Regions from separate parts of the Staphylococcus agnetis genome, predicted to be linked through region 1. Evidence: riboswitches for the same ligand, from Rfam matches in the RefSeq annotation. Region 1 holds a riboswitch; each other region holds the start of a gene.

The links. A riboswitch is a leader RNA that binds a small molecule or an ion and turns the genes downstream of it on or off. The one in region 1 is predicted to bind S-adenosylmethionine.
Region 2: another riboswitch for S-adenosylmethionine. It lies ahead of metX (homoserine O-acetyltransferase MetX); the one in region 1 lies ahead of GJE18_RS08630 (M20 family metallopeptidase).
Region 3: another riboswitch for S-adenosylmethionine. It lies ahead of GJE18_RS09495 (Na+/H+ antiporter NhaC family protein); the one in region 1 lies ahead of GJE18_RS08630 (M20 family metallopeptidase).

Annotation. Positions count from the first base shown of each region.
Region 1 covers NZ_CP045927.1:1,683,173-1,693,552, reverse strand. The annotation lists gene GJE18_RS08645 (pyrimidine-nucleoside phosphorylase) at 1-94, shown strand, start outside; gene GJE18_RS08640 (DoxX family protein) at 104-457, shown strand; gene GJE18_RS08635 (S-ribosylhomocysteine lyase) at 842-1,312, opposite strand; SAM riboswitch class I at 1,542-1,652, shown strand; gene GJE18_RS08630 (M20 family metallopeptidase) at 1,744-2,928, shown strand; gene ldmS (L-aspartate--L-methionine ligase LdmS) at 2,929-4,110, shown strand; gene GJE18_RS08620 (DUF2750 domain-containing protein) at 4,266-4,937, shown strand; gene coaW (type II pantothenate kinase) at 5,019-5,816, opposite strand; gene GJE18_RS08610 (VOC family protein) at 5,924-6,292, shown strand; gene GJE18_RS08605 (BCCT family transporter) at 6,404-8,002, opposite strand; partial or broken gene GJE18_RS08600 (GNAT family N-acetyltransferase) at 8,091-8,950, shown strand; gene rpoE (DNA-directed RNA polymerase subunit delta) at 9,106-9,636, shown strand; gene GJE18_RS08590 (CTP synthase) at 9,985-10,380, shown strand, end outside.
Region 2 covers NZ_CP045927.1:2,438,544-2,448,923, reverse strand. The annotation lists gene GJE18_RS00005 (hypothetical protein) at 1-117, shown strand, start outside; gene gvpU (gas vesicle accessory protein GvpU) at 136-519, shown strand; gene GJE18_RS12095 (AzlC family ABC transporter permease) at 820-1,512, shown strand; gene GJE18_RS12090 (AzlD domain-containing protein) at 1,509-1,838, shown strand; SAM riboswitch class I at 1,897-1,998, shown strand; gene metX (homoserine O-acetyltransferase MetX) at 2,072-3,037, shown strand; gene GJE18_RS12080 (DUF2232 domain-containing protein) at 3,377-4,282, shown strand; gene GJE18_RS12075 (DHH family phosphoesterase) at 4,294-6,261, shown strand; gene rplI (50S ribosomal protein L9) at 6,258-6,704, shown strand; gene dnaB (replicative DNA helicase) at 6,996-8,396, shown strand; gene GJE18_RS12060 (adenylosuccinate synthase) at 8,701-9,987, shown strand; partial or broken gene GJE18_RS12055 (YrhK family protein) at 10,085-10,350, opposite strand.
Region 3 covers NZ_CP045927.1:1,838,564-1,848,943, forward strand. The annotation lists gene GJE18_RS09445 (formate/nitrite transporter family protein) at 316-1,146, shown strand; gene GJE18_RS09450 (hypothetical protein) at 1,200-1,538, shown strand; gene GJE18_RS09455 (hypothetical protein) at 1,541-1,723, shown strand; gene GJE18_RS09460 (hypothetical protein) at 1,776-1,967, opposite strand; gene GJE18_RS09465 (HAD-IA family hydrolase) at 1,964-2,608, opposite strand; gene GJE18_RS09470 (VOC family protein) at 2,674-3,501, opposite strand; gene GJE18_RS09475 (hypothetical protein) at 3,564-3,833, opposite strand; gene GJE18_RS09480 (bile acid:sodium symporter family protein) at 4,156-5,118, opposite strand; gene GJE18_RS09485 (hypothetical protein) at 5,299-5,829, shown strand; gene GJE18_RS09490 (SRPBCC family protein) at 5,987-6,496, opposite strand; gene GJE18_RS09495 (Na+/H+ antiporter NhaC family protein) at 6,755-8,053, opposite strand; SAM riboswitch class I at 8,146-8,242, opposite strand; gene GJE18_RS09500 (amidohydrolase) at 8,295-9,422, opposite strand; gene hutI (imidazolonepropionase) at 9,649-10,380, opposite strand, start outside.

The sequences.
Region 1 (10,380 bases):
TGTTGAAGCGGTTAAACAAAAATTATATGACAATATTACAATTTCTGATTCTGCAGAAACGCCAAAATTGATTTATAAAGTAATTACGGAGTAGTGATTGATTATGAAGCGATTTCAACGCGTTGTATTTGGCATTTTATTTGTGTTCATAGGGATTTTACACTTTGCGCGTGAAACGACATTTCGCAAAATTGTACCCCATTATTTACCATTCCGTAAAGCGGCGGTCCTCATTACTGGTGTGTGCGAAATCGTTTTTGGAATTGGCTTATTCATACGTCGTCCGAGTTATGTATTTAAACATATCATGATTGCTTTTTTATGGGCTGTACTACCCGCAAATATTTATATGGCTCGACATATCGACAAAATAGAAGGCCTCCAATTGCCAAAATCGTTATTATATCTTCGTATCCCGTTACAGTTTCAGTTAATGAAATGGATACGTCATTTATAATTAAGTGGATGAAACTCAAGTATTTCACATTTAATTGTTTCAACACTTTGCTTTTCTAGGTGTCTTACTTCATAATGGATGTTTGGTTTCAGATTGATGCCTCAGCAGTCTCGGTTAAGTAAGCAATCAAAGTAATGTTATCATTCTCTTACTTTTGCTCTTATAGATTAAATTAAGAAACATAAATGAATAACAGGCAACGAAGTTCTCATGTATGCATGAATTTTGTTGCCTGTTTTGTTATACAGGATTGTGATGTTTCAACCCTTATTTATATGATTTAATGAATTTTCGCTAAGGGAGATGCTTGTCTATTCTCCATGCACCGCACCTTAATCATTAAATAGGCTTTAAAAGAAAGTGACAAGTGAAATCAATATAAGATTATTTACCTTCTCCAAATACATCATGCCATTGATGACGCTTATCTAAAAATGCTTGCGCAATAGTTTTTGCTCCTTCAAGAGAATGGCTAGCTGCCCAACCACATTGTACTTCATTACACGCTGGGACCTCATTAGCATTTAAAACGTCATGAATCGTGTTTTCAATAATATTTAATACATCATCGTAATCTTTATGGTTAATAAATGACACATAAAAACCTGTTTGGCATCCCATTGGACTTAAATCTACGACTTTGTCTGAATGATTACGAATATTTTCAGCCATTAAATGTTCGAGACTGTGTAAACCTGGCATGTCCATATGTTCTTTATTTGGCTGTTTGAAACGAATATCATACTTGTAAATGTCATCTCCATTTTCCCCTTGCATTTTACCTGCAAGGCGTACATATGGTGCAACTACTTTTGTGTGATCTAAATTAAAACTTTCTACGTTCATTTTTGGCATATTGACATCCTCCTTTATTATTTTCATTTTAACATAACTTTCATTGTATCAAAGGGGGATGCCTTTTCATTGAATGAAGGAATGAGACCGAACCTATTTATAAAGGGGGATGACGATGAGAATGATGCCTTAATTGGGTATGTGACATAACAGTGAGAAATTGTGTAAATAATAAAAATAGCATGACAAATCAGTCGATTTCCGATAAAATGAGTACTAATTAAATAACAATTTATCAAGAGTGGTGGAGGGAATTGGCCCTACGAAGCCCTGCAACCTCATCGAGTAACGATAAAGGTGCTAAATCCAACAATAGCATTTGACTATTGATAGATAAATGACATACAAATGGTTATCAACGTTTGATGTGCGTCTATTAATAGACTTACATCACGTATGATAACTTTTTGTTTTTGAAGGGAGAAATTACTTTGGTATCAGTAAGACAGCGCATTTTAGATTATATAGACAATCATCGCTTACATTATTTAGATATGAGTCACCAAATACATGATCGACCAGAATTAGGGAATGAGGAATTATTTGCGTCGCGTCTTTTAATAGACCAATTATCAACGCACGGTTTTAATATTGAAAAGGATATTGCAGGCCACTCAACAGGCTTTATCGCATCCTATGAGGCAAAAGAGCCGGGACCAACGATAGGGTTTTTGGCAGAGTATGATGCCTTGCCGGGATTAGGTCATGCGTGTGGACATAATATTATAGGGACCGCTAGTGTACTTGCAGGTATCGCGCTCAAACAAGTGATTGATGAACTAGGAGGCAGTGTCATTGTTTTTGGGTGTCCGGCTGAAGAAGGTGGCGAAAACGGTAGCGCAAAAGCATCTTACGTCAAAGAGGGGATTTTTGATGATGTGGATATTGCGCTGATGATTCATCCAGGAAACGACACGTATCCGACGATTCATACGCTTGCTGTAGATGTATTAGATATCCAGTTCTATGGCAAGAGTGCACATGCATCTGAAAATGCAGAAGATGCTAAGAATGCTTTAGATGCAATGCTCAGCTTTTTTAATGGTATAGCACAATTAAGACAACACATTCATAAATCAGAACGTGTCCATGGCGTCATTTTAGACGGTGGTAAAGCGGCGAATATCATTCCTGATTATACACATGCACGTTTTTATACACGTGCAACGACGAGGAAATCTCTCGATATATTAACAGAACGCGTGCATCAAATTGCAAAAGGCGCAGCCATTCAAACAGGTTGTAATTATGAGTTTGGACCGATTCAAAATGGGGTAAACGAATTTATCAAATCACCACAACTTGATGCTTTATTTGAACGTTATGCAACAGAATTAGGGGAAGAAGTCAGTCATGATGATTTTGGTTATGGTTCGACTGATACAGGTAATGTGAGCCATGTAGTGCCTACGATTCATCCACATATTAAAATAGGACCGCGTAGCTTAGTTGGTCACACACATCGATTTAGAGAAGCAGCAGCAAGCCCTATGGGAGATAAGGCGTTAATTAAAGGTGCGAAAATTATTGCATTAATGGGAGCAAGTATACTTCAAGATTATGATTTGTTAGCCACAATTCAAAAGGAACATCAATTATTAAGGGAGAAATTATAAATGACTGACCATCTACGTTTAAAATTGGGAGACTTATACGCTGATGATATCGTATATACATCACGTCCATCTTATATTTCTAATCCATGGTTAGAACCAGACGAGCATCAATCGAATTTTTTAACAGGACGAGAATTATTGATTGCTGATATGCCAGTCATTGTACATGAGGCCAGTGTTACTGATAAATTACAAATTTTGTTTAATTATGTGAATCAAACGATACCGAACAATATTTATACATTCAAAGATAAAGAAAGTTATGAACAGTTATTAAAACAACTTACTGAACAAGATCAAAAGCGCATTTATACACAGTATGTGCATGGTGAAGATTTAATACACCGTACACGCTATGCGATGAATAAGCAGATGTTTGTTGATTTAAATACTAAGGCAAGGATTCCTGAATGGACAGAAGGTAAATATCTACCTAAAAGAGAGGTGGTAGATATTGAGATGCTTCATCATGCTTTAGAACATTGGACACTACCTCTTGTTTTAAAACCTGGAGATGATTTACCTACTGCAGGTGGGTATGGCGTGATGATATGTTATAATCAATCAGATTTAGATGAAGCAGTAGCACGTATTGACAATGCGAAAGAAGCCACACAAACTATCATTATTGAACAATGTGTGGAAGCTAAAGAAAATTACTGTGTGCAATATGCCGTACACCCTGATAAAGGTATTGTTTACCTAGGGGCAGCCAAACAGTTAACGAATGCTTATGGATTTTATAATGGTAATACTAATGCTATACATGTACCTCAAGCAGTCATTGATGCAGGATTTGAAATTATGAAAATTGGTGGAGATAAAGGATTTATAGGTGTTGCGGGGTTTGATTTACTTGTTGATAAAGAAGAGGACATTTATGCGATTGATTTGAATTTTAGACAAAATGGTTCAACAAGTATGTTATTACTCGATCATTTATTAACTGGCAAACATCATAAATTTTATAGCTATGTGTCTAAAGCCGACAGACAAACGTTTTTTCAAGCGATTGAAAAATATGTTCGACAAGGCGTCCTTTATCCATTATCTTATTATGATGGTGATTATTATAAAACGCGTAATGTCAGTTCTCGATTTGCAGGCATTTGGCATGCGAACAGTCTTGAACAAATCGAGGCACTTGAGCAAGCCTTTCTTATAGAAGCAGGTTTAAAATAATCAATAGTAGCGTGTTTTTGTAACGAACTAAAATTGTTAGCGTATATGTTATCTGATATGAAAATACGCGATGGTTTCTATTTTTGTCACATTGACGAAATGTAGACAGTAGTTTATATTCAACGTAAAGAGCTCATTTAGAGAGGGAGAAAAAGATGTCGTATAAAAATGAACGTTTTTACAAAGATATTCTGACAAATGAGCAATTTTTTATCGCAGTAAAAGATAAAAAAATTGTGAAGCATTTGCATAATGGGAAACAATTATTTTGCTTTTGGACGAGGGAAAGTTTGGCAAAAGCATATCTCGAAAATCTAAATGTTGAATTTGATAAAATTAAGGCGATGGATATCGATCGTTTTACAACTTATGAACTTGACGATATGTTTGATGAAGAGGATGAAGCGGTTGTGAATGTGACGATTGATGCAGAAGGTCATGAAATTAAAATTTTATCGGCTTTTAATGATATTATGACTGATATTGATCGCTTACGCATTCGAGAATTTGTTGAAGATGTTTCTAAAACCGACACTGTATATGGTCTTACACGTAAAGGTACTAAGCAATTTATGGTCGTAAGTGATGAAAATGATAATTTTGAACAATCTCATTTCATGCCTGTTTGGAGTTTAAGCCAGCGAGCGAAGCGTGTTGCTGAAGAAGACTTCGAAACACTTGAACTTATTTACGTTGAAGGTGAAGTGTTTTCAGAATGGTTAGACGAATTGCGTGATGACAATCGTTACGTTGCAATAGACTTAAAACCAGGCGTCGTTGGTACCATTGTAAGTGCACAAAAATTAGCGAATGAATTAACATTTTAATAAAGTGAGATAACATATCTAAAAGTTTAGCCTTCAAAATTCATTTTTATTGAATTTTGAAGGCTATTAATATACGTTTCATTATAAATATAATGTACCGAGTGCGCCTGAAAATGCGCCATTATTTAAATAGTGAGGTGTAAAACCACGTAATATCGTATAATCCGTGACTACTTTTTGGAGTAATGGATTATTATGGAAAGATGAACCAATATAAACAACATCATGCGCTCCATGCTCTCTCGCGACATGAATGGATACGGTGGTAACACTTTCACCTACAACACCAATTAGTGAAGCTAATTTATCAGCAGGCGTAAATGTTTTGTCTAAATTTAATAAAACATGTCCAAAATTCGCCGCAGTCAGTTCACCAGAAATAGGTGGGGTATCATTTTTATAAATATGTTTCACTTTCAAATCTATGATGTCGCGATTTCCTTTTTGTGCTAGGTCTGTGAGTTGTGTGTAATCTTTGATTTCAGTTAATAAGTAACCTAATCCGCGTATCATACCGCCACCGGTACCAATACCACCTACACGTTGTTGACCTTGTGCATCGGCTAAATGAATAGATGTCCCTGTTCCAACATTAGTAAAAATATAGCGTTCTAATGCAATACCTTGTTCTTTTAAAAGAAGCTCAACACCTTTATCAGCAGCATCGAATTCAATAAATTGTTTAGCATCACAATGGAGTAAATCATTGAGTGCTTTCGCATTGCCACCTGTTATACAAATATTGGAACATGTTTGTTCATTTAACCAATTTGCTACGTTTTCTATATCCGTAGTGAGACGTGTTTCGTACGTACGCTGACCACCATTTTCAACTACAATTTTAATTAGCGTACCACCTGCGTCAATTCCGATTCGCATCGCTTGTTCACCTCAAAATTATTGTTTATCACCACTATATACTATATGATAATCACAAAAATACAAGTTTTAATTATAATTTTTAAAATGTCTAGGGGGATTCGTTTATGAAGTTAAGTCCATATATTTTAGTTGAAAATGTAAATGACGCTTTACATTTTTATCATGACACGTTTGGTGGGGAAAAGATCATTTTAAATGAACATCAAGGTAAAGTGTTACACGCGGAATTAAAAATTCAAGAAGATGTCGTTATCCATTTATCAGACACGTATGGTAAACCCGTGCAAAATGACGGCAATCAAATTTTACTCACGTTCGATCACCCAGGTACGCAACAACGTATTTTCGACGCTTTAAGTGTACAGGGGAACCCACACATGCCGTTAAATAAAACCTTCTTTAATGCTATTCATGGGCAAGTTAAAGATCGATATGGTGTGAACTGGTTGATGAATTGTTTTGTTCAAGAATAAACATTATTTATTCTTGAAATTGAAAAAAGCCTTCAAAATTCATTTCTAATGAACTTTGAAGGCCATTTTTTATCCAACATATCATTTTTCAAGTTACAATTGATAAATGATTTACATTTCGTTATCTCTTTCTCGTTCTTCAATTGTTCGAGAAAAGTCTTTCTCGTCATCTATATGTGTCATTTGGAAATGTTTCGTGTGTTCACGTCTTAAGGCGTTCATAAGTGCAAAAATCATAAGTAATAAAATTATGGAAAATGGGAGCCCAGTAACCACTGATGCTGTTTGTAAACTTGTTAAACCACCTGCGACAGTTAATGCTACAGAAATAGCACCAATAAGTATGCCCCAAACCATTTTATGTTTACGTTTAGGATTTTCAACGCCACCCGTTGCCATTCCAGAGACAATATGTGTCGTTGAATCTGCGCTCGTAACAATAAACGTAAAGATAAGGATAATGGCTAAGGCACTCGTGACTTCATATAAAGGAAATTTGCTTAACAACTCAAACAAAGCTACCGTATAATCCTTATCAACGACATTTTCGATGCCATCTTTTTTATGAAGCGCATAATTAATTGCAGTGCCTCCAAATCCAGCAATCCATGTGAATGAAATCATTGGTGGAATGATTAACACACCTACGACAAATTCACGTATGGTTCTACCTCTAGATACGCGTGCAACAAAACCACCAATAAATGGTGACCATGAAATGACCCAAGCCCAATAGAAAACCGTCCACTTTTGAATCCATGAATTATCACCAGTGTATGGATCCATACGTAAACTATATTGTACGAAGTGAGAAATATAGTCGCCTATAGAAACAGTGAAAGTTTCAACGATAAAGCGTAAATCTCCGACGATAAAAATGAATACGAGTAATATTGCACCGATAATAATGTTTAAATTACTCAACCATTTTACACCACGATTCAATCCTGACAACGCTGACCCTAAAAAGATGCAGGTCATAATTAAAGTAATAATGATTAATGTCACATTCGTATTTGGCACATGGAACACATGATTTAAGCCCCCGGCAATTTGTAAAATACCGAGACCTATTGAAGTTGCGATACCCATGACAGTAGCAATAATTGCTAAAATATCAATAATGTTTCGATATGGGCGTTTGTATGTTTCACCAAAAACGGGTTCCATAGCAGTAGAGATTAGGCCGTCACGTTGCTTTCTAAATTGAAAATAGGCAACAATTAAGCCGCTCATCGCAAAAATAGACCATTGTGAAATACCCCAGTGGAAAAAAGTGTATCCCATAGCCAAACGAGCCGATTCAGCTGTTTGTCCTTTAGTGCTGGAAAATGGAGAATGTAGATAATGGGTAAGTGGTTCAGCTACACCCCAGAATACGATACCAACACCTAAGCCCGCTGAAAACAGCATGCCAATCCATGATATAAATGAAAATTCAGGTTCTTCATCATCATGACCGAGTTTAAATCGACCATAACGAGAGAGGGCGAGAAAAATTAAAAACAAGTCTAAAACAAAGACGATAATTAAAAAGAGCCAGCCAAAATTTAAAGCAATTGCATTATATGTATTTTGTGCATAAAATCCAAAGCCTTTTGGAAATAAGGCAGCTAGTAAAGTAAATAATAAGATAATAGAAAAAGAGACGATATAGACGAAATTTCGATTCTTTTTCTTTTTTGTTAGCGAAGGTTTAGGTTTTTTCATAATATCCCCTTTCGAGTTTGAAAAATCAGAAAATAGTGTATAGTTATACATGCGAAAATCATAATTAATAAAGGAATGAATTTTCATAATGATAAAAAGTAAACGCTTTGATGATATTACTATACATTTGTATGAAGAGCAATACCGTGATGCACTTTATAAATTTAAACTCAATGAACGTCAACGCATCTATTCTTCCTTACCCGAAGAAGTACTGGATGATGCACTGAATGATCCTAATCGAAAGGCAAACGTTGTCTTGAACAACGATGGGGATGTTGTTGGTTTTTTGTCCTACATCAACATTATCAACATGAAGGTTATGATACCCCTGAAGAAGTTGTTTATATTCGTTCGTTATCTATTAATGAACAGTTTCAAGGTCATGGCTATGGTACTAAAATCATGATGAATCTTCCAGAATATGTTCAAAGTGTTTTTCCTGATTTCGGACATTTATACCTTGTCGTTGATGCAGAAAACGAAGCAGCATGGAATGTCTATGAGCGTGCAGGTTTTATGCACACGGCAACAAAAGAGGAGGGACCGATTGGAAAGGAACGACTTTATTATTTAGATTTAAGTTCTAAATATGTATCCTCATTAAAATTAAGTCGCAGTGACCAATCTGATTTAGGGCCAGTAGACATTATTGATTTAAATCTTAATCAAGAAAAAGTAGGCTTTTTAGCTATTGAACAATTTCAATCTCGATTGATTATTAGAGCTGTCCTCGTAGAAGATGAGCATCGTGAATCAGGTATTGCTCAAAACGCATTACGACAATTGTCTACGTATGTACGCCAAAAATATGACAATATTGATGTCATTGAAGTGATGTTATTTGGTGCAAGTAACAAACTCAAACCATTGTTTCAAAAAAGTAATTTTGTAGAAGCAATCGTCACTGAAAATTATACAATGTTTGAAAAATATATTAACTACTAAATAAATTGGTTGCATTTCAAAAAAAACTATTGCTAAACATTGCGTTATATTCAAGACTCATTTATAATCAATGTTTGTTATAGTATGTTATATAAGAAGACGAGATGTCTTTAAAATGTAGGAGTAACGTGAATCTTTGAAAGGAAGATGTGCCAATGAAATTACAAGATTACACACAAGAAATGGTTGATGAAAAAGCGTTTATTGATATGGCATATACGCTTTTAACTGAAAAAAATGAAACAATGAATCTTTATGATATTATTGATGAATTTAAGCAAATTGGTCATTATGAAGACGATCAAATTGAAAATCGCGTCGTTCAATTTTATACAGACTTAAACACTGATGGTCGATTTTTAAGTGTCGGTGACAACGTTTGGGGATTACGCGATTGGTATTCCGTTGATGATATAGAAGAAAAGATTGCACCAACGATTCAAAAGTTTGAAATTCTTGATGAAGATGATGAAGAAGATAAGAACTTGAAATTGCTTGGTGAAGATGACAATGACGGTGATGACAATATCCCTAGTGTGACAGATGACCAAGAAGAACTTAACGACCCTGAAGATGAGCGTGTAGAAGATGAAATCGAAGAATCTGATTTAGTCGTTGAAGACGATGAAGAAGATTTAGATGATGCATACGATGATGAAGAAGATCTTTTAGAAGAAGAAGAGTAATTCATTTTAAAAATATGTTCGTTAATGAAACGACCATTGTTCCACTTTATTCGTATCAATGGATAATGTAAATTTAACATAAAGTTTATTGACTTTTTATGACAACATGATAGAATTTTATTCGGGCTCCTTTAAATAGGACAATGAAAAAACGCATACGTCAATAGAGATAAATACGTACGTAATTACGTAATAATATAAATGACGTTCATTCGTTCCCCCCTTACATGAAATGATTGTGAGAGGGGACTTTTTTATTTTATAAATCAATGTAATAACATGTTTACTGTTTGAAATGGATTTACCCCTTAGTAAATGCATCTGATATGAAATGAGGAGGAAATACACATGACAAAATTTATTTTTGTGACTGGTGGCGTTGTATCATCATTAGGTAAAGGAATCACTGCCGCTTCACTTGGGCGTCTTTTGAAAGATCGTGGATTATCTGTAACGATTCAAAAATTTGATCCATATTTAAATGTAGATCCAGGGACAATGAGTCCGTATCAACATGGAGAAGTTTTTGTAACTGATGATGGTGCAGAAACGGATTTAGATCTAGGTCATTATGAGCGTTTTATCGATATTAATTTAAACAAGTATTCAAACGTGACAGCAGGAAAAGTGTATTCACATGTTTTAAAGAAAGAGCGTCGTGGAGATTATCTTGGTGGAACTGTTCAAGTCATTCCACACATTACAAATGAAATTAAATCTAGATTACTTCTAGCAGGCGAAAGT
Region 2 (10,380 bases), 760 kb from region 1:
GATAAACTGACGAAAAACAAAAAATCAGTGAAAATCAAGAAAAATGAGGTTTCTAAAGAAGCTAAAGGCATTCAAACTAAAATAGAAATCAATGATGATACGGTTTCTAAAAAATAATCGTGTGGGGGTATCAATATGAGTGAAGCGACGAATAAAGACGGTATTTTAGAATCTTTTGTAGAGGCTACGAATGAAAATGGTTTTGCATTAGATATTTCTTTACTTGTTAATGGATCAATTGTTTCAGGGACGTTAGTTTCTGCTGAGGATTACTACAAATCTTTAAGTGAATCGTTTAAAGATGGCAATGATGTTGCTAAAGAATTTAGTGAACAATTTTCAGATGCGAGTGAATCTGCGAAATCAAGCGAAGGTGGCGCGAACTTTATTCATCTCAAAGATGCACGCGTTTATTTAAATGGTAGTCACCCAATTCCATCTGTAGGTTCGACATTATGGAGAGGTCGTTTAACTGAAGTGGATAGTTTCTTCTTAGGTAAAATTACAGAAGCAAAATAAATTTGACAAAAATTAATGCTAAGCACATTTTAATAAATGAGTAGCTGGATGGGTCTATTAAGATACATCCAGTTTTTTTATGCGTAAATGTGTAGGGGAGGGGATTTTAATAACATAGTGCGTATTTATGATATTAAAGGTATCTTTGATTAGGAAAAACTAATTATCCAGCATCGGCAAGAATTCAGTATTTTTAATACGAACGACAGTCTGACGTCACTCACACCTCAGACTAACCTTATAGTAATTTTTATTGATTTATACTAAAATAGTCTTAATTTTAAGGAGGGGTGAGGTGCAATGGCTTACAATTCGTTTAGGCAAGGTGTCAAAGATTGTATTCCTACGTTGCTCGGTTATGCGGGTGTTGGTTTTTCTTTCGGTATCGTAGGTATTGCATCTGGCTTCAGTATTTTAGACATCGCGTTACTATCTATACTTGTTTATGCAGGTGCTGCTCAGTTTATCATTATTGCATTAATGGCTGTTCAAACGCCTATATGGATTATTGTACTCACAGCACTTGTCGTTAACAGTCGTATGTTTTTATTAAGTATGACTCTCGCCCCAAACTTTAAAGCGACATCTTTACCTCATCGTATAGGTATCGGATCGTTATTAACGGATGAGACATTTGGTATCGCAATTACACCACATACAAAAGGAGCCGTAATCGGGAGACGTTGGATGCATGGCATCAATATAACAGCTTACATATTTTGGATTTTTGTATGTATTCTTGGTGCGTTACTTGGTGATATCTTTTCGAATCCTGAGGCGTTAGGATTGGATTATGCGATTATCGCCATGTTTATTTTCCTTATGTTAAGTCAATTTGAAGGTCTTACGAAACCAAAGTTACATCTCTATTTAAAATTGGTATGTATTGTCGTTATACAAATGATGGTACTCAGTCTTGTAATGCCATCTTATATCGCCATTTTAATTACATCAATGGTTACTGCTGCAATAGGGGTGGTGATGGACCGATGACAATGTATATTCTTTGGACGATTATTCTATCTGGTATAGGCACGTTATTATTACGTATTACGCCTTTCATCGCAATCGCACAATTACAACTTTCTGAAAAAGTCATTCAATGGTTATCTTTTATACCAATTACATTGTTTGCTGCCTTAGTTGTCGATGGATTAATTATTCAAGAAAGTGGTCACTTTGGATTTCGCTTAAACTGGATTTATGTATTCGCAGTTATACCAACACTCCTCGCTACTTTGATATCAAGGAGTTTAACCATTGCTGTTATTATAGGTATGGTAAGTGTTGCATGTTTAAGACTTATTCTACCTCTGTAAACATTTGCATGAATATTCTGAATACGTTATGATATGAATTAATGAATTGAATACTGAAAGCTTATTAAGAGAAGTTGAGGGATTTGGCCCTGTGATGCTTCAGCAACCACTTAGTGATAAGTACGGTGCTACAACCAACGAATGTTTCGAGTGATAAGTCAATGATTAACATGAGTTGTATTGCCGTACAGACGGTAGTACAACTTTTTTGTTTAGAGGGAGGGCATGCTAAATTGACACATTATACAGTAGATACACTGCATTTAGGTGAATTTAAAACAGAATCAGGTGAAATGATTCAAGATTTAAAATTGAGATATGAACATGTAGGATATCGAGGACAACCTCTGGTATTAGTATGTCACGCATTAACAGGAAACCATTTAACTTATGGTACAGAAGATAACCCTGGATGGTGGCGTGAAATTATTGATGGCGGCTACATGCCGTTACATGATTACCAATTTTTAACATTTAATGTGATTGGAAGTCCATTTGGATCTAGTTCGCGGCTAACAGATTCACAATTCCCTTCGAGGTTAACAATCCGTGATATCGTTTGTGCTATTGAATTAGGATTACAAGCGCTTCAATTTGAAACGATAGAAGTGTTGATAGGCGCCTCTCTCGGTGGTATGCAAGTACTAGAACTCTTGTATAACCAAAAATTTAAAGTGAAAAAGGCAGTCATTCTGGCTTCAACCGTAAAAACGTCTTCTTATTCACGCGCATTTAATGAAATCGCACGTCAAGCGATACATTTAGGAGGAAGGGAAGGCTTAAGTATTGCGAGACAATTAGGTTTTTTAACCTACCGGTCGTCTAAAAGTTATGAAGCGAGATTTACGCCGGATGAAGTAGTAACCTATCAAAAGCATCAAGGTGATAAATTCAAAACATCTTTTGATTTGAAGTGTTACCTCACACTGCTAGATGTGTTAGATAGTCACAATGTATTTCGAGGGCGTCAAAACGTTGAACACGTTTTTCGTTCGTTAGATACAAAGGTGTTAACGATGGGATTTACTGATGATTTACTCTATCCCGATGATCAAGTCGCGGCGATAGGGGATTATTTTAAATATCACCGTCATTTTTTTGTACCAGACAATGTGGGACATGATGGCTTTTTGTTAAATTTCAATGATTGGGCACCTTATTTGTACCACTTCTTAGAACTTTCAAGATTTAGACGCTAAATTTAGACGAATATGTTACATTTTTGTTATAATCATGTAAATGAGATACACGTTGATGAGCTGTATTTGAGTTATGATAACTGAAATACAACTTACCTATTGTTTGTATTAAGCAGAACACGATATAAAGAAAGACAATGTGTAGGAGCTATCTCAAAACTATTTTAAATGTGTATTGGCGAAGGTTTAAAATTTACTTTAAAAATAAAGATAAAAAACGGATGTTACGTGATTTTATTCGTAATATGAAACTATAATTCGAACGCATGACGTCTGTTGTAAACCACTCTCAAAGCCTGTAAAATAGTGACTATAAATTTAAGTTTGGAAGTGGCATTATTGTTTTCGAAAATTAAACCTAAAGACACCATATTAGGCACCATTGCATTAATTTTGGTTGCTTTAGTGATGCATTTTATACCTATATTGGGAGTAATTGTTATATTTTTTGCACCGCTTCCAGGAATTATTCTTTGGTATCGTTCTAAATATTCTTTTGGCATTGCTGCGCTGGTTTCAATTATGGTTGCAACCATCACGGGAAGTTTATTTGTGCAAACCTTTATGATTATTTTACTTCTTGCAAGTTTAATCATTAGTCAATTATTACTGATTAAAGCGTCAAAAGAACGCATTTTATATGTCGTCTCATTTGTCACAAGTTTAGTGACATTAGGCGTAATGATTTTTCTACAAAGTATTAAGAAACTGCCTTATGCGCACGAATTAATTGAACCATACAAAATCGTTGTAGATGAAACGATTCGTATGCAAAACTTAGATGCGCAATCGGCAAAAATCTTAGAAGCATCTGTACAACAAATGGCCGTTCAAATGCCAAGTTTTATTGTGATAAGCATAACGTTATTTTTTATGTTGTCATTACTCATTATGTTTCCGATATTGCGTCAATTTAAAGTGGCCACACCCGTGTATCGCCCTTTATATTTATGGCAATTAAGAAAATCTATTTTTATCATCTATGCCATTGCGTTATTAGTTAGCATTGTGACAGAACCTTCAACGACTGCGAATAGCATCAGTCAAAACTTTATTATTGTGCTTGGTTTCTTGCTTGTCATCCAAGGTTTAAGTTTTATTCATTATGCTTGCTCTATAAAAAAATTTCCAATAGGTGTTTCAGTTTTACTCATAATTATAGGCATCATCGCTTATCCGTTAACACGACTCATTGGTTTACTAGATTTAGGATTGAATTTAAAAAGCATGCTTAAAAAACGTTAAGAGGTGACAAAATGAAACGTCAGTCGGTAAAGAAATCGTTACTCCTCCCTTTTATATTCATTACATTAATGGCAATAGCGAGTGTCGGTGTGAGCTTTTTCTTTAGTGTGTTGTACGGGTTTATTGCTGCGATTACGTTATTTATCGTATTGATTATTTGTGTTTTTCTATTTAGATGGATTTTTAAACGATTTGATACTTATTTAGATGATTTAAGTGGCAAGGTAACGTTAGCAAGTGATCGCGCTATCAAAAATATGCCTATAGGTATCATAGTATTAAATCAACATGATCAAATTGAGTGGATGAACAAATTCTTAACGGAACGTACAGAGCGGAACGTTATTTCTGATCCAATTAACGAAGTATATCCGAATATTTTAAAACAGCTTGAAAAAGCAAAAGAAATAGAAATTATGAATAACGGCTATACCTATCGCGTTAAATATTCAAAAGATGAAGGTATTTTGTATTTTCTCGATGTTTCAGAAGAAGCAGAGATTAGACAAGCATATGACGATGAACAACCGATTATTGCGACGCTCTTTTTAGATAACTATGATGAGATTACGCAAAATATGAACGATACACAACGTTCGGAAATTAACTCAATGGTTACGCGTGTCATTAGTCGATGGGCACAAGAACATAATGTGTATTTTAAACGTTATAGTTCAGATCAGTTCGTAGCGTATTTAAACCGACGCATTTTACGAGAAATTGAAGACACAAATTTTGATATTTTAAGTCAGCTACGAGAAAAAAGTGTGGGTTACCGTGCACAACTCACATTAAGTATTGGTGTGGGTGAAGGTTCCGAAAACCTCATCGATTTAGGTGAGATGTCTCAATCTGGTCTTGACCTTGCTTTAGGTCGAGGCGGTGACCAAGTAGCGATTAAAACGATGAATGGCAATGTGCGTTTTTATGGAGGTAAGACTGACCCGATGGAAAAACGTACACGTGTAAGAGCCCGCGTTATTTCACACGCCTTAAAAGATATTTTACTTGAAGGTGATAAAGTCATTGTAATGGGCCATACGCGTCCAGATTTAGATGCCATTGGTGCGGCTGTTGGTGTGACCCGTTTTGCGATGATGAATAATCTTGAGTCCTATATCATATTGAATGAATCTGACATAGATCCGACATTGCGACGCGTCATGGACGAAATTGATCAAAAACCAGAGCTTAAGGAACGTTTTATTACGTCTGACGAAGCATGGGATATGATGACAAGTAAAACGACATTAGTCATTGTCGATACGCATAAACCTGAAATGGTCATTGATAAAGATATATTAAATAAAGCCAATCGTAAGGTCGTTATTGATCATCATCGACGTGGAGAGGAATTTATTTCTAATCCTTTACTCGTTTATATGGAACCTTATGCAAGTTCGACAGCCGAACTTGTGACAGAGTTATTAGAATATCAAACGACAGAACAACGTTTAACACGTTTAGAATCAACAGTGATGTACGCCGGTATTATTGTTGATACGCGTAACTTTACATTACGTACAGGCTCACGAACATTTGACGCTGCGAGCTATTTGCGTGCGCATGGTGCCGATACCATCTTAACGCAACATTTCTTAAAAGATGATATTGAAACGTATATTAAACGGACAGAGTTGATTCGTACAGTAGATTTACAAGATAATGGTATAGCCATTGCACACGGTGAAGAGCATCAAATATATCATCCTGTAACGGTGGCACAAGCTGCAGATGAGCTATTAAGTTTAGATGGTGTTGAAGCCTCTTACGTCATCGCTAAACGTGAAGATGACCTTGTAGGGATTTCAGCACGATCATTAGGTGAATTTAACGTTCAGCTTACAATGGAAGCACTTGGCGGTGGTGGCCATTTAACGAATGCGGCTACACAAATGAAAGACGTCACAGTCGAAGAAGCCATTGCACAATTAAAACAAGCCATCCAAGAACAAATCGATAGGAGTGACAATGCATGAAAGTAATTTTCACACAAGATGTTAAAGGTAAAGGTAAAAAAGGTGAAGTCAAAGACGTACCTGTTGGATATGCCAATAACTTTTTAATTAAAAACAATTATGCTGTTGAAGCGACACCAGGTAACTTGAAAAAATTAGAACAACAAAATAAACGCATTGAAAAAGATAAACAACAAGAACTTGATGATGCGAAGGCACTAAAAGCCAAACTTGAATCATTAGAAGTTGAAGTTACTGCCAAATCAGGTGAAAGTGGCAAATTATTCGGATCTGTGAGTACAAAACAAATTGCCGAAGCATTAAATAAACAACATGGCATTAAAATTGATAAGCGCAAAATGGAGCTTTCACACGGTATTCAAGCATTAGGTTATACGAACGTACCAGTTAAGCTACACAAAGAAGTTGAAGGCGTAATTCGCGTGCATACAGTGGAAAAATAGATATTTTACTTAGGGCTGAAACAAATGTTTCAGTCCTATTTTTATAAAATTGAAATGTTGAAAGTAAACATGCTTCAATAAATTAATCAATGGAAATTATTCATTATCAACAAAGTATGTTTTAGCAGATTCAACTGTTCATTAAAACGTTTTTGGTTTTATTACATTATTTACGTAACTTACAGTCTTATTTTTCAAATCCTTTATGACATCTATTAATTTTCTAGGAATGAACTCTAACTAGTGTTAAAATATGTAAAGTATATAAAAGCACGTAGGGAGGTTAATCGCATGGATGGAATGTATGAGCATCAACAAATGCCACATAGTAATGAAGCGGAACAATCCGTTTTAGGTGCGATATTTTTAGATCCTGAATTAATGTCTTCAACACAAGAAATTTTATTACCTGAATCGTTCTATCGCACTGCCCATCAACATATTTTCCGTGCGATGATGAACCTTAATGAGGACGGTAATGACATTGATATCGTAACGGTGTTAGACCGTCTCACTCAAGATGGGGTCATCAGTGAATCCGGGGGACCACAGTATCTTGCTGAAATTACGTCAAATGTCCCGACGACACGAAATATTCAATATTATACCGATGTTGTCTTTAAAAATGCGGTTAAGCGTAAATTAATTCACACTGCTGATAGTATCGCGAATGATGGATATAATGATGAGTTAGATATTGATACCGTTTTAAATGATGCGGAACGTCGTATTTTAGAACTATCGTCAACACGAGAAAGTGATGGTTTTAAAGATATTCGTGACGTTCTAGGACAAGTGTATGATAATGCAGAAGCGCTTGATCAAAATAGTGGGCAAACGCCAGGGATTCCTACAGGTTATCGTGATCTTGACCAAATGACAGCAGGATTTAACCGTAACGATTTAATCATTTTAGCGGCACGTCCATCGGTAGGTAAGACTGCCTTCGCATTAAATATTGCGCAAAAAGTGGCAACCCACGAAGATCAATATACGGTCGGTATTTTCTCACTCGAGATGGGTGCAGACCAACTGGCAACACGTATGATATGTAGTTCCGGAAATGTAGATTCTAACCGTTTACGTACTGGAACAATGACGGAAGAAGACTGGAACCGATTTACAGTTGCGGTCGGTAAACTTTCTCGTACAAAGATATTTATCGATGATACACCAGGGATTCGTATTACAGATTTACGTTCCAAATGTCGTCGATTGAAGCAAGAACATGGACTTGATATGATTGTGATTGACTATTTACAGTTGATTCAAGGAAGTGGTTCGCGTGCATCTGATAACCGTCAACAAGAAGTTTCTGAGATTTCACGTATGCTAAAAGGGATTGCCCGTGAGTTAGAGTGTCCTGTAATTGCATTGAGTCAGTTATCACGTGGTGTGGAGCAACGTCAAGATAAGCGACCAATGATGAGTGATATTCGTGAATCTGGATCAATTGAACAAGATGCCGACATTGTTGCCTTTTTATATCGTGATGATTATTATAATCGCGGTGATGGCGATGAAGATGATGACGACGCAGGGTTTGAACCACAAACAAATGATGAAAATGGTGAAATTGAAATTATTATTGCCAAGCAACGTAACGGTCCTACAGGGACAGTGAAATTGCACTTCATGAAACAATATAATAAATTTACAGATATTGATTATGCACATGCCGATATGGGTTAAATAAAATGTGACAAATTTAAGTCTAAAAAATAATTTTTCCGTACATTAAAACTATTTAATTGTTTAATGTACGGTTTTTTAATTGATTTTTCGATTGTATTTTGTGTTAAGTATGGATTTTGAAATGTTTATTTTGTACGATAAACGCTATAATAATGCGCTGTCATAAGCTTGAGGAGACATTCGACTCAACAAGGTCATGAAAATTTTCATAGATTTTAACGTTCGTTTTTTGGTTTGCATTCCATCTGTCATACTGGTAAAATACACTTTGGTTAATTGAGAAAACGTTGGAGGTGCTCTTATGTCATCAATCGTAGTAGTTGGGACACAATGGGGAGACGAAGGAAAAGGTAAAATTACAGACTTTTTAGCAGAACAAGCAGATGTCATTACACGTTTTTCAGGCGGTAATAATGCAGGACATACAATTAAATTTGATGGTGAAACATACAAACTTCACTTAGTACCATCAGGTATTTTCTATAAAGAAAAATTATCTGTTATTGGTAATGGTGTCGTTGTAGATCCTGTTGCTTTATTAAAAGAATTAGATGGCTTAAATGAACGTGGAATTGCGACTGACAATCTGCGCATTTCTAACCGTGCTCACGTCATCCTTCCATACCACTTAAAACAAGACGAATTAGAAGAAGAGCGTCGTGGTGATAACAAAATCGGTACTACGAAAAAAGGTATCGGCCCAGCATACGTAGATAAAGCACAACGTATCGGTATTCGTATGGCAGACCTTCTAGATAAAGAAGTTTTTGAACAACGCTTAAAAGAAAACTTAGCTTATAAAAATGACTATTTTCAAGGCATGTTTAATCAAGATGCACCATCGTTTGAAGAAATTTTCGAACCGTATTACGAAGCGGGTCAACGTTTGGCACAATATGTTACTGACACAGCTAAAGTGTTAGATGATGCATTTGTGGCTGACGAAAAAGTTTTATTTGAAGGTGCGCAAGGTGTGATGTTAGACATCGATCACGGTACGTATCCTTTTGTAACATCTAGTAACCCAGTTGCGGGTAACGTAACAGTAGGTACAGGTGTAGGCCCGACTCACGTATCTAAAGTAGTAGGTGTATGTAAAGCGTATACTTCTCGTGTTGGTGATGGTCCATTCCCAACTGAATTATTTAATGAAGAAGGACATCACATTCGTGAGGTTGGACGTGAATACGGTACAACTACAGGACGTCCACGTCGTGTAGGTTGGTTTGACTCAGTCGTGTTACGTCACTCTCGTCGTGTAAGTGGGATTACAGATTTATCAATCAACTCTATCGACGTATTAACAGGTTTAGATACAGTTAAAATCTGTACAGCGTATGAGCTTGATGGTAAAGAAATTACAGAATACCCAGCGAACCTAAATGACTTAAAACGTTGTAAACCAATTTTTGAAGAATTACCTGGTTGGACAGAAGATATAACAGGTGTACGTAGTTTAGATGAATTACCTGATAACGCGCGTCGTTATTTAGAACGTATTTCTGAATTATGTAACGTTCACATTTCAATCTTCTCTGTAGGTCCAGACCGTAATCAAACGAACATTGTTGAAAAATTATGGGTTTAATTCGTCTGAGGTAAGTCTAACCGCAATATAACGGTAAGACTGACTTGCAGTATATGAAAGCCGGCAAATCAATGGATTTGCTGGCTTTTTTTGTATATTAGTGTTGTTGTTCATTCCGGTCTATCATTGCCATATGAAGATCATGAATCATAGCGATAAGTGGACGAATAATCATCTGAATACTCCCAATAACGAATAATACAGTACCTTGAAATACGGTCGAATCAGAGAAAAATAAAAAACTACCGATTAAAAAATGAGGCCAAGTACGACATCATTGAGTTGATACAGTGCTTTATAGACAAAAGACTTTCTATTTTTTTGATTACTAAAATTTATACTAGCTTGTTGCTTTTTTGGCATGTGCGTAGTCCCTCCTTAAAATCTACTCGT
Region 3 (10,380 bases), 160 kb from region 1:
TCCTTAATATTATAAGGGTTTTCTAATTTTCCGTCATGACGCTATTATACTACAATTTCAAAAACTGAAAAGTGTATTTTTTAAAATTTTGTAAGTGCTTTCATAAAATATATTGCATTTTTCACCTAAAAACAATTGTGCTAGGCGACCAACCTTTGTCCCTTTAAAGTGTTATGAAAACGCTTTTATAAAATATTATTCACTTGCACAACATCATAACCTAAAGCAATTGCTAAAAATTATTTGTGATTATATTCACAAATATAGTTGCACCCTTTATAATGTAGAAGTATATCTTATAAAGGAGTGCATGTCATGGAGGATCGAAATATTAAATGGGATAAAATTTTTTATGGACGAACATGGATTGCGAATATTATAGATACCATTCAAACGAAAGACATTTTAGAAAGTTTTTATTTTAAACGGTATTTACTACGTGCAATGATGGCTGGTTTCATCATTAGCATTATTAGTGTATTTGTATTAATGGTAAAAACGACGTTTGCGCCTGACTTAGGCCCCGGCATTGTAAGTATGATTAGTGCGATAACATTTAGTTTTGCACTCGTATTGATACTGTTCACCAATTCTGAACTACTCACGAGTAACTTTATGTATTTTACTGTAGGTTTATATTATAGACTCATAAAACCTTACCGCGTCGGTCATATCTTTATGTTATGTTTTATTGGCAATGTGGTAGGTGCGTTTGTGCTATTCAGTTTAATGCGCGCAAGTGATGTGATGACACCAGAGATGGTCACTTTACTCGACAAAATTATAGCGACAAAAATTCATGATTATACATTTCATAATATTTTGGTACGTGCTATTTTCGCTAACTTTTTTATAAATATTACCTTAGTCATTGCGATGCAAATAGATGATATATTAGCTAAAATGTTTGTAATGATGTTCGGAGTTACGATTTTTGCATTTATGGGCTATGAGCATGTCATTTATAATGCCTGTCTCTTTGCTGCTGGTGTCCTTTATAATATCGAGCATATGGCATTATGGCCAATTGCAAAAAATATCATCGCCGCATTTATTGGTAATTACATTGGTGGCGGACTCATTATCGGGTTATTTTATGCCTATTTAAATGATCATGGTCAATTTAAAGCACATCGTTTTAAATAAATTGCGGTCACTCTATGTTATAATGAACAAAAAATCCAATGAAGGAGTTCATTATGGAAAAAAGTCGCTTCGTACGCGGTGCGATAACCGCCATCTTAATAGGTATCATATTTTATATCGTAAATATGATTCAAAATCAGAGTGACGTCGGTAGCTTGCTGTTACGTACACTATTATTTATATGTATTTTTTATATTCTATATATAGTACTTTTTAGCATCTTAAATTCGGATCAACGTAAACGTCAATATGGCCCTCCGCTAATCATTTGTTTAATTTTAGGCCTATTAATAGGAAATATGATTCAGTTTCCACTTGCTGGCTTTGCTATTGGCTTGCTACTTGCATTACTTATTGGCTATTTCATTGGATGGTTTAAAAGGAGAAATTGATGATGTCCACACAAACAATTGGCATTTTAATCATTGTCATACTTTTACTCAGTTTTATTCCGAATATATATATGTTATATAAAAGTAAACAACAACATACACCATCGACACGCTATGCATTAATGGTTGGTGTAGATGCAATCTTACTTGTACTTGTAATCACTGCACTTGTTCTTTTAACTTAAATATATGAAAGCCTTCAAAAATCGTAATATCTACGACTTTTGAAGGCTATTTTTATATTTTCCCTTGTAATAAGAAGTAATATGCTAATGTTGCACCTATGGCATATAGAATTAGCCCTATCAAACATGAAGTGACGTGCACTTGCATTGGTATATGACGTTGAAATTTAGAGGCGAGCACTAAGTTCCCAAAAACAATGATAAGTGGCGCAACAATAAAGAATAAAATCATTTCAACACTCATTTTAAGCCACCTTGAAAATAACGTTCTATAATTTTTGATAAGTGAATATCTTTATCCAATAACGTGATTTGGGAAAAATCACTCACTTCTGTCATAGGATTGGTATTCACGATGACATCTAAACCAGCTGTAGCTGCCGCTGTTGCCCCATTAACCGAATCTTCAATCGCTAAACAATATGTCGGACTAAAATTCAACGCTTGCACAGCGCTTAAATACAACTCCGGATCAGGCTTCACATCTGATACATCTTCTCTTCCTTTTATCACACTGATATACGGTTGGATACCCAGTTCTTCTACTAAAGGTTCAATATCAGCACGTGCACTGCTTGTAGCAATGGCCATTGGAATGTGTCGTGCGTGAAGCTGTTCCATTAACGTTTGAATCCCCGGTCTCAGTGGTAGTTGACCTGCATGACTATGATGCGCTTTATAAATCTCTCTAACTTTTTGCTCACCAAAAACATCAATTAAATGTTGATGTAAAGCAAGCGCGCGTCCCCCGATATTTGCTCTATAAAAGTCCAATGTTACCGGTGACGCGTTAGCTTCAATTAAATGTGTATTGATCACTTCATAAAGATGTTGTTCTGTATCTATAATCGTACCATCAAAATCAAAAATGACTGCTCGATACATGTTGTGCCTCCTTGAAAACCATTTACATTCAGTGTAGCAAATCTCAACCTATGATTCACGTCTCACTAAAATCCAGGCTCTACTGTCGCAAATTCATAAGTGATAAAATTTTGTCTATAATACAACGATTCAAACCATTGTCGATTGATTACACCTGAATGTTGATAAGGTAAGTGGTCATGTATGTCCAATATCGTAGGCATATCCGCTTTTTTTATTGCAAAGGCGTAATGATGCACATACCCTTTTCCAGGTCTCACTTGAGGACCATCTTGTTGTATTAATACAATATCACTATAAAACCCTTTCTCATTGAGTGTATAAACAGTCTCTTCAAAACCTTCACGTTTACGATACCCTAAATGTTCCGTGAGATAATGAGCTGTTGATGCGATATCTTCCACGTGTATTTCGATTGGCCCCATACCCAAAATCGTTTCAGCCGTAGTCGAAGTTTCTTCATTAGTTATATGCCAATGCGCCGGTAACTTGTAACCTTCATTTGCTATCATGACGAAAGATAGCGTTTCTGGATCATCGAAATAAAGCGCATCTTGATGTAAATATATTCCACGTTGTGTTGATATACCATGTTTTTCTAATTTAACCTCAAATAAATCTAACATGTTACGATCCTGTACTAAGAGTCCTATACGCGCAATCATATTCGTGCCTTTATACACTGTTCCAGCTAATGGAATTTCAAAAAAAGTTAATAACGTTCCTGGATCACCGCTAGCATTACCATAAAAAATATGCGGCATGGTTTCATTATCTTGATTAACGGTTTCTTTAATTAAATCGAGTCCTAATACGTCTAAATAAAACGCTTTGTTACGTGTGATATTTTTTGTGTACATGGATATATGATGGTGACCTATAATTTTAGACAAACGACTCACTCCTTTCATCTTCAACCATAGTATACTTTTTATATCCTTTTCACGCTATGATTTTACATTAACATCACGAAACATACGAGTCCTATCAAAATAATTGAACAAGGAAATGCAATGGTTTGAAACAAGCGAATTTTACGCATCGATAACTGAGATTTAAGCAAGCATGTTTCAATCAAAAAATTAAATAACGTAATAACAAACGTTAATACGATTAATAACGCAACGCCATTATCATATTGGTTCACAAATCCTACTGAAAGCATCATCATCGTAATGAAAAGCGTGAAGGTAATAAAATAGTTTTGTAATATTTTAGTCACCATATTCTCAAACCCTTTCACGTTTTAATAAAATTTACTATTAATTTAAAAATATTTTCGCACAACCTAATTCAAATGTAAAGAAGCCCGAAATGAACGGTGGTGAAAAACAAATTGTTTTAATTTTTTGTTCTTAACACCTCGCTTTTCTGGAAGCAATCAAAGTCATGTTTTCATTTCTCATACAAACACCCCAATAAAGTTTTCACTTTTTAAGTGTCCACTTTATTGGGGCATATCTTGTTTAGTTGAGTTTTGAGATATACAAAATCGTTATGTCCAAATCCTTTTTAACTCGCAATGCAACTGAAAGCCCATGTGAGTTTTAAACTTTTGTTTGTTTTAAGGGTTTGATGATTTTTTGTTGCTTATCAAAACGTGACGACCAATAACGTGCAAGCGTTGGCCCTGTAATACAATGAACAAAACTAAACACCGCTCCCGGTACTGCTGCTAAAGGATTGAAATGTACCGTAGCTAACGAAGCAGCTAAACTTGAATTTTGCATGCCAACCTCAATAGACAACGTTTTTTTATCTTCATAATTCAATTTAAACAGCGCTGATAACGTATAACCGATCACATACCCTAAAACATTGTGTAAAATAACGACGGCAAAAATGAGTAAACCTGTTTCTACAATTAATGTTTTACTACTTGCAACAACCGTCCCTAAAATCACCGATATCGCTATGACAGAGATTAAAGGTAAAATATCATCTGTTTTCTCAGCAACTTTATAAAAAAGTCTTTGAATAACCAATCCTACGATGATTGGGATCAATACAATTTTAGATACAGATTCAAACATACTCATAAATGAGACATCCATCCATTGATGTGCCATTAAAAACATCAGTGATGGTGTAACAAATGGAGATAATATCGTAGATACAGAAGTGACTGCAACCGATAAAGCGACATTGGCTTTCGCTAAGTAACTGATAACGTTACTTGAAGTTCCACCAGGGCAACATCCAACGAGTAAGACACCAATGGCTACTTCAGGTGGTAACTGAAATAGTTTTACAATGAAATAAGCAAGTAATGGCATAATTGTGTATTGTAACACCACACCAATAATGACAGGTTTAGGGTATTTAAATACAATTTTAAAATCTTCTAATCGAATGGATAACCCCATCCCTAACATGACGATACCTAAAAGATAGGGTATCCATGGTGTAAAAGTAGTAAATGCAGATGGCAAAACAAATCCAATAAAACTTGTTAGCAACATCCATAATAAAAATGTTTTTGAAGCAAATTGTCCAATTTGTCGTAGCATTGTTGTCACCTCGTTATTATTTTAATATTCAGAATATTAACACAATGAATAACGAATGACAACACTATTTATGTAAATAAAATAGGAATGCGAAATGTTTACGTCTTTAGTCCTAATGCTTTTTGAAATTTAGAATGATACAATAGATTTAATAAATCACATTTAAAAAGAGGAAATGTCATGCTTATTGATAAATTAGAAAGCTATACCCTTCATATCTCTGAGTTAAATCGACGCAAACATCGAGCTCAATTAAGTCAATTGTTAAAACATGTGAATCTACCTTCTCCACTTCAACACGAATTTATTAAGACTCAGAAAACGTATGTACTTCGTGTACATATTCAAAAACAGACATTGCCCTATTTGCTGAGCTTTTTAGGATTCCATCACTATGTTATTTATCAAGTGATTCGTTCAAAATTTGAACAAGAATTGATACCTTTTGATCAACTCGCATTGACAGAGCGTCGTTTTGAATTTTACATTGATGGCTTAACAGACCCATTTATTAAAGATAAAGTCATTGATATTCTTCACCATGGTACAACGCTACAATTAAAATATACTATACGTAAAAATATTTTAACTTTAACATCAACACTTGAAGAAGCAGGCACAATGTTAAGTCTATTAGCGTGTCACCATATTGATATCTATCAAGCATACGCGCCGTCACATCCACAATCTCATATTACGCGTATCTCATAAAAGTTTTGAGCTTTAAATTAAATAATATAGACGATTTGCCAATGATGAATCTTTTTAAATACACGATGGTAATCACGATCAAGCATTGACTTTAAAATTTTTAAAACCTGCAAAATTCATTCTCCAGAATTTTGCAGGTTTTATGTTGAACTCGAGGCTACTGCCCTGATTCATTGAGTGTTTGTTCTTCAATATACCGCTGCATCGTATCAAACATATTTTCAAAACCGTGTACAGTACTATCATGATATTCTTTCTTTTTTTGTTTATATTCAAGTTGCGTTAAACGTCTTTCTTTAGGCACTTCACTTTTGTAGAAAAATGTCATTTGTGTAATGCCCGGACTGCGTTCTTCGAAGTACACATTGATATCATCTTGTTGATCACTGAAATCAGGCATTTGAATCGTTAAACAAAGGTGTTCTCCTGGAATTAATGTTTGATAAGTACCTTCTACACGTATTTTTTTACCTTGGCGTTGGTCAATAATTAAATAGTGACCCCCTTCTGTCACATCACTTTCGATTGTTTTATTCGATCTTGATGTAGTCATAAACCAGTGACGCAACATTTCAGGATCTGTCCAAGCTTGATAAGCAAACTCAGGTGAAGTTTTTAATAATCGAACTATTTTAACTTCGACCCGTTCATTATGCGTATTATTCATGGCGATTCTCCTCACTTTAAAACCTTTTTCTCTATCATTAAACATCCTATTTATGATTCATTACCATATCTTACTAAAATGTGTAAGCATCATAGTATTATAAACATTGTATCGTGCTTAAAAGTCTCCCATCTAGAGATTGAGTGACACTATCTTCTCATCTAATAGAAGGTGTACCATTATCACTGCACTATGAACTGTTATCGTTGCAATCTCACTATATTCCTTCATTATACCCTTTAGCCATTTATATACATACTATTTGCTTTTAAGTCTTGGTAAGTTAAAGATGATGGCTACAATCCCACATAAAGCTAACATTACTGGATAAATAGAATATGGGACTAACATCACAGGTGAAATACCCGCAACACCTGCTGCTGCAATCAGCTGTGGGCTATAAGGGATAAAACCTTGCCATGCACTACCAAAAATATCTAAAATGCTGGCCGATTTACGTCGATCGATTTCATATTCATCAGCGATATCTTTCGCTAATGGACCTGACATAATAATAGAAATCGTATTATTTGCAGTAGAAATGTCCGCCACACTTACGAGACTTGCAATACCAAATTCTGCGCCTCTACGTGATTTAATTTTACTTTTCACTTTGTGCAATAGCCAATTAATCCCACCATTATGCTCAACAAGTCCTATCATTCCACCAATTAAGAGCGCGATGATTGCAATATCTTCCATCCCCACTATACCTTCTGAAGCAGCTTTTAAAAACCCTGCTAAATTAAACGAACCGTCAGCAATGCCAATTATTCCAGATAGTAAAATCCCACCTAACAATACGAGCACGACATTAATGCCTATTAAAGCTAATATCAATACAAGTAAATAAGGGATGATTTTAATAAAATTGTAATCATAACTTTGTCCATGATTAACGTGGTTACCGAGTGTAAGTACCCATAAAATGATGATTGTAATCATCGCACCCGGTAAAACGATACGAAAATTCACTTTAAATTTATCTGCCATTTGTGTACGTTGCGTTCTCACTGCCGCAATGGTCGTATCAGAAATCATCGATAAATTATCGCCAAACATCGCACCACCTACCACAGTAGCCATCGCTAATGCAGCTGGAATGTCTGTCGCTTGACTCAACCCAAATCCTACAGGCGCTATCGCTGCCACTGTTCCAACCGATGTTCCCATCGATATCGAAACAAACATACAAATAATAAACAACCCTACTATCAATAAATTTTGTGGAATCATCGACAATCCAAAATTGACAATAGATTCAACACCGCCCATTTTTTCAGCAGTTTTAGAAAAAGCACCTGCTAATATAAAAATAAACATCATTAAAATAATATTAGGATGACCAGCACTTTTTGCGAACACTTCAACTTTGTGCGCAAAATTTTCTTTTCGGTTCATCAATAGCGCCATAATTACACCAATAATTGCTGCTACATTGAGTGGCATAAATGTAAAATCTTTCGTAATTATACCTGCGCCTAAAAATATACAAATAAATACAACTAAAGGTAGTAAAGCCCAACCATTCATTTTATCTTTAAAATCTGTAGACATTTTTTTCTCCTCACAAAAATTAAGGTCAAACTCTAATAGTACATCATGCGCATACATACTATTAGGGCTTGACCTGATATCGTTTCCCGAACTTCTTATCTTCAGCCTCAAAGCTTCTGGAATTGGCACACGCATGACCATGTTGCCGAAGTTTCAAAGGGCCAGTCCCTCCACTTCTCTTGATATGAAGTATTTAATTTTACTGTTAAACTTTACATGAAATTTTGTAATTCGTCAATCTCTATGATGATTTCAAAATGAGTTGAATGGCATTTACGAAATAGTCTGTGACATTTTCAAAAATACGTTCATCTGGTTGATATAACGGATGATGTAAAGGATAGTCACTTTCGGAGCCTATCATAGCAAAATAACTTGGTGCTATCGCCTGATAACCCGAAAAATCTTCTCCTATTGTCAGTGGACGCACCAACTCCGCAACATCATAGCCCGCTTCTTTAGCGGCTTGAACTGCGAGCTTATGGAGCGCCTCTTCATTATTAACAGCTTTAGTTATTTTGAGATACTCTAAATCAATCTTAGTGTCAAATTGTGTAGCAACACCTTTGCAAATTTGTTTCATACGTGTTTCAACTTTAAGCTGTGTGTCATGGTCAAATGTACGTACAGTTCCCTCTACGATTGCATGATCAGGAATGACATTCCATGTCTGTCCACTGTGAATTTGACCAATAGTTACCACTGCTTCCTCGTAGGGAGCAATATTACGACTCACAATACTTTGAAAACTTTGAATCAATTGTGCCACGATGATACTCGGATCTTTAGCATCTTGCGGCATGGCCGCATGGGCTCCTTTAGCATGAACGATAATTTTAAAGCGATCAACATTTGATGTCATGATTCCAATTTTAGAGCGCCACTGACCTACTTTTAAAGTTGGATCATTATGAAATCCTAAGATGGCTTTTGCACCATTTAAGACACCTGTTTCCACTACACGGTTTGCACCAAACCCGAGTTCTTCAGAAGCTTGAAAGATGATACGCACACGACCATTTAATTTAGATTCCATCGTTTTAAGTCGTTCCACTGTGCCAAGTACACTCGCCATATGAATATCATGACCGCACGCATGCATCACGCCCTCAGTACGCGATTTAAATGCAACAGTCGCTTGTTCATGGATTGGAAGTGCGTCAATATCAGACCGTATCGCAATCATTGAATCACCTTGCCCTACTTCTGCAATCAAACCTGTTTGAAGTGGAACATCCAAAATTGACACATCCATATCTCGTAATATCGCTTTTAATCTTTTAGTTGTTTGAAACTCTTCATTAGAACGCTCGGGATACATATGAAAGTGACGTCTCCATGAGACCATTTGATCAAACCGATAAGACATAGAACTCCCCCTTATTGATTATTTAACAATGACCTAAAACGCTGAGATGTTATTAACACGTTTTGAATGAATAGTCATATTATCTCGTATACAGCATCTTATTTTCAATAAAATTTCCATATATCCTCATTATCATCAAGCATGCCTCATTCTAATACAAAACGTTCTCAAAATTTATTCAGAAATAAATTTCAAGAACGTCATATATCAATGTATTTTATCAAATTTAAGCTAGTGCAATGTCATGATTGATGATTACTTTACCATCTTTTATTACTTTTTCAACATGATTAATACCATAATGATATGGAATATATTCATGATTTGGCGCATGCCATATCACAATATTTGCTTTATCCCCTTTATTAATAGTGCCTGCATCCACATCTATCGCTTTCGCTGCGTTCACTGTAACTGCATTCCAAATTTCATTCGGTGATAATTTTAATTTCAACGCCGCAATAGCCATTACCATTTGAAGATTATTTGTTACGCAACTTCCGGGATTAAAATCCGTTGCAATCGCTATGGCACCATTGTTTTCAATCATACCTCGTGCATCAGCATAATCATTTTTGCCTAAGTAAAAGGTTGTTCCAGGCAATAGTACCGCTACCGTATCTGAGTCACTCAATTTTGCTTTATCAGTATCGCTTGATGCTACGAGATGATCTGCTGAAATGGCTTGTTGATCAATCGCGAGTCCTAATCCACCTAGAGGATCAATTTCATCGGCATGAATTTTAACTTTAAAGCCTTCTTTTTTAGCGGCTTCCATGTAACGTTTAGATTCTTCAATAGTGAATACACCTGTTTCACAAAAAATGTCTGCAAAATCGGCATAGGCCTTTACTTCAGGAAGCAAGGCAATCATGTCTTCTAAAAATGCTTCATTCGATGATGCATCTTTGGGTACTGCATGAGGGCCTAAAAACGTATGACGCATATCCAAATTATA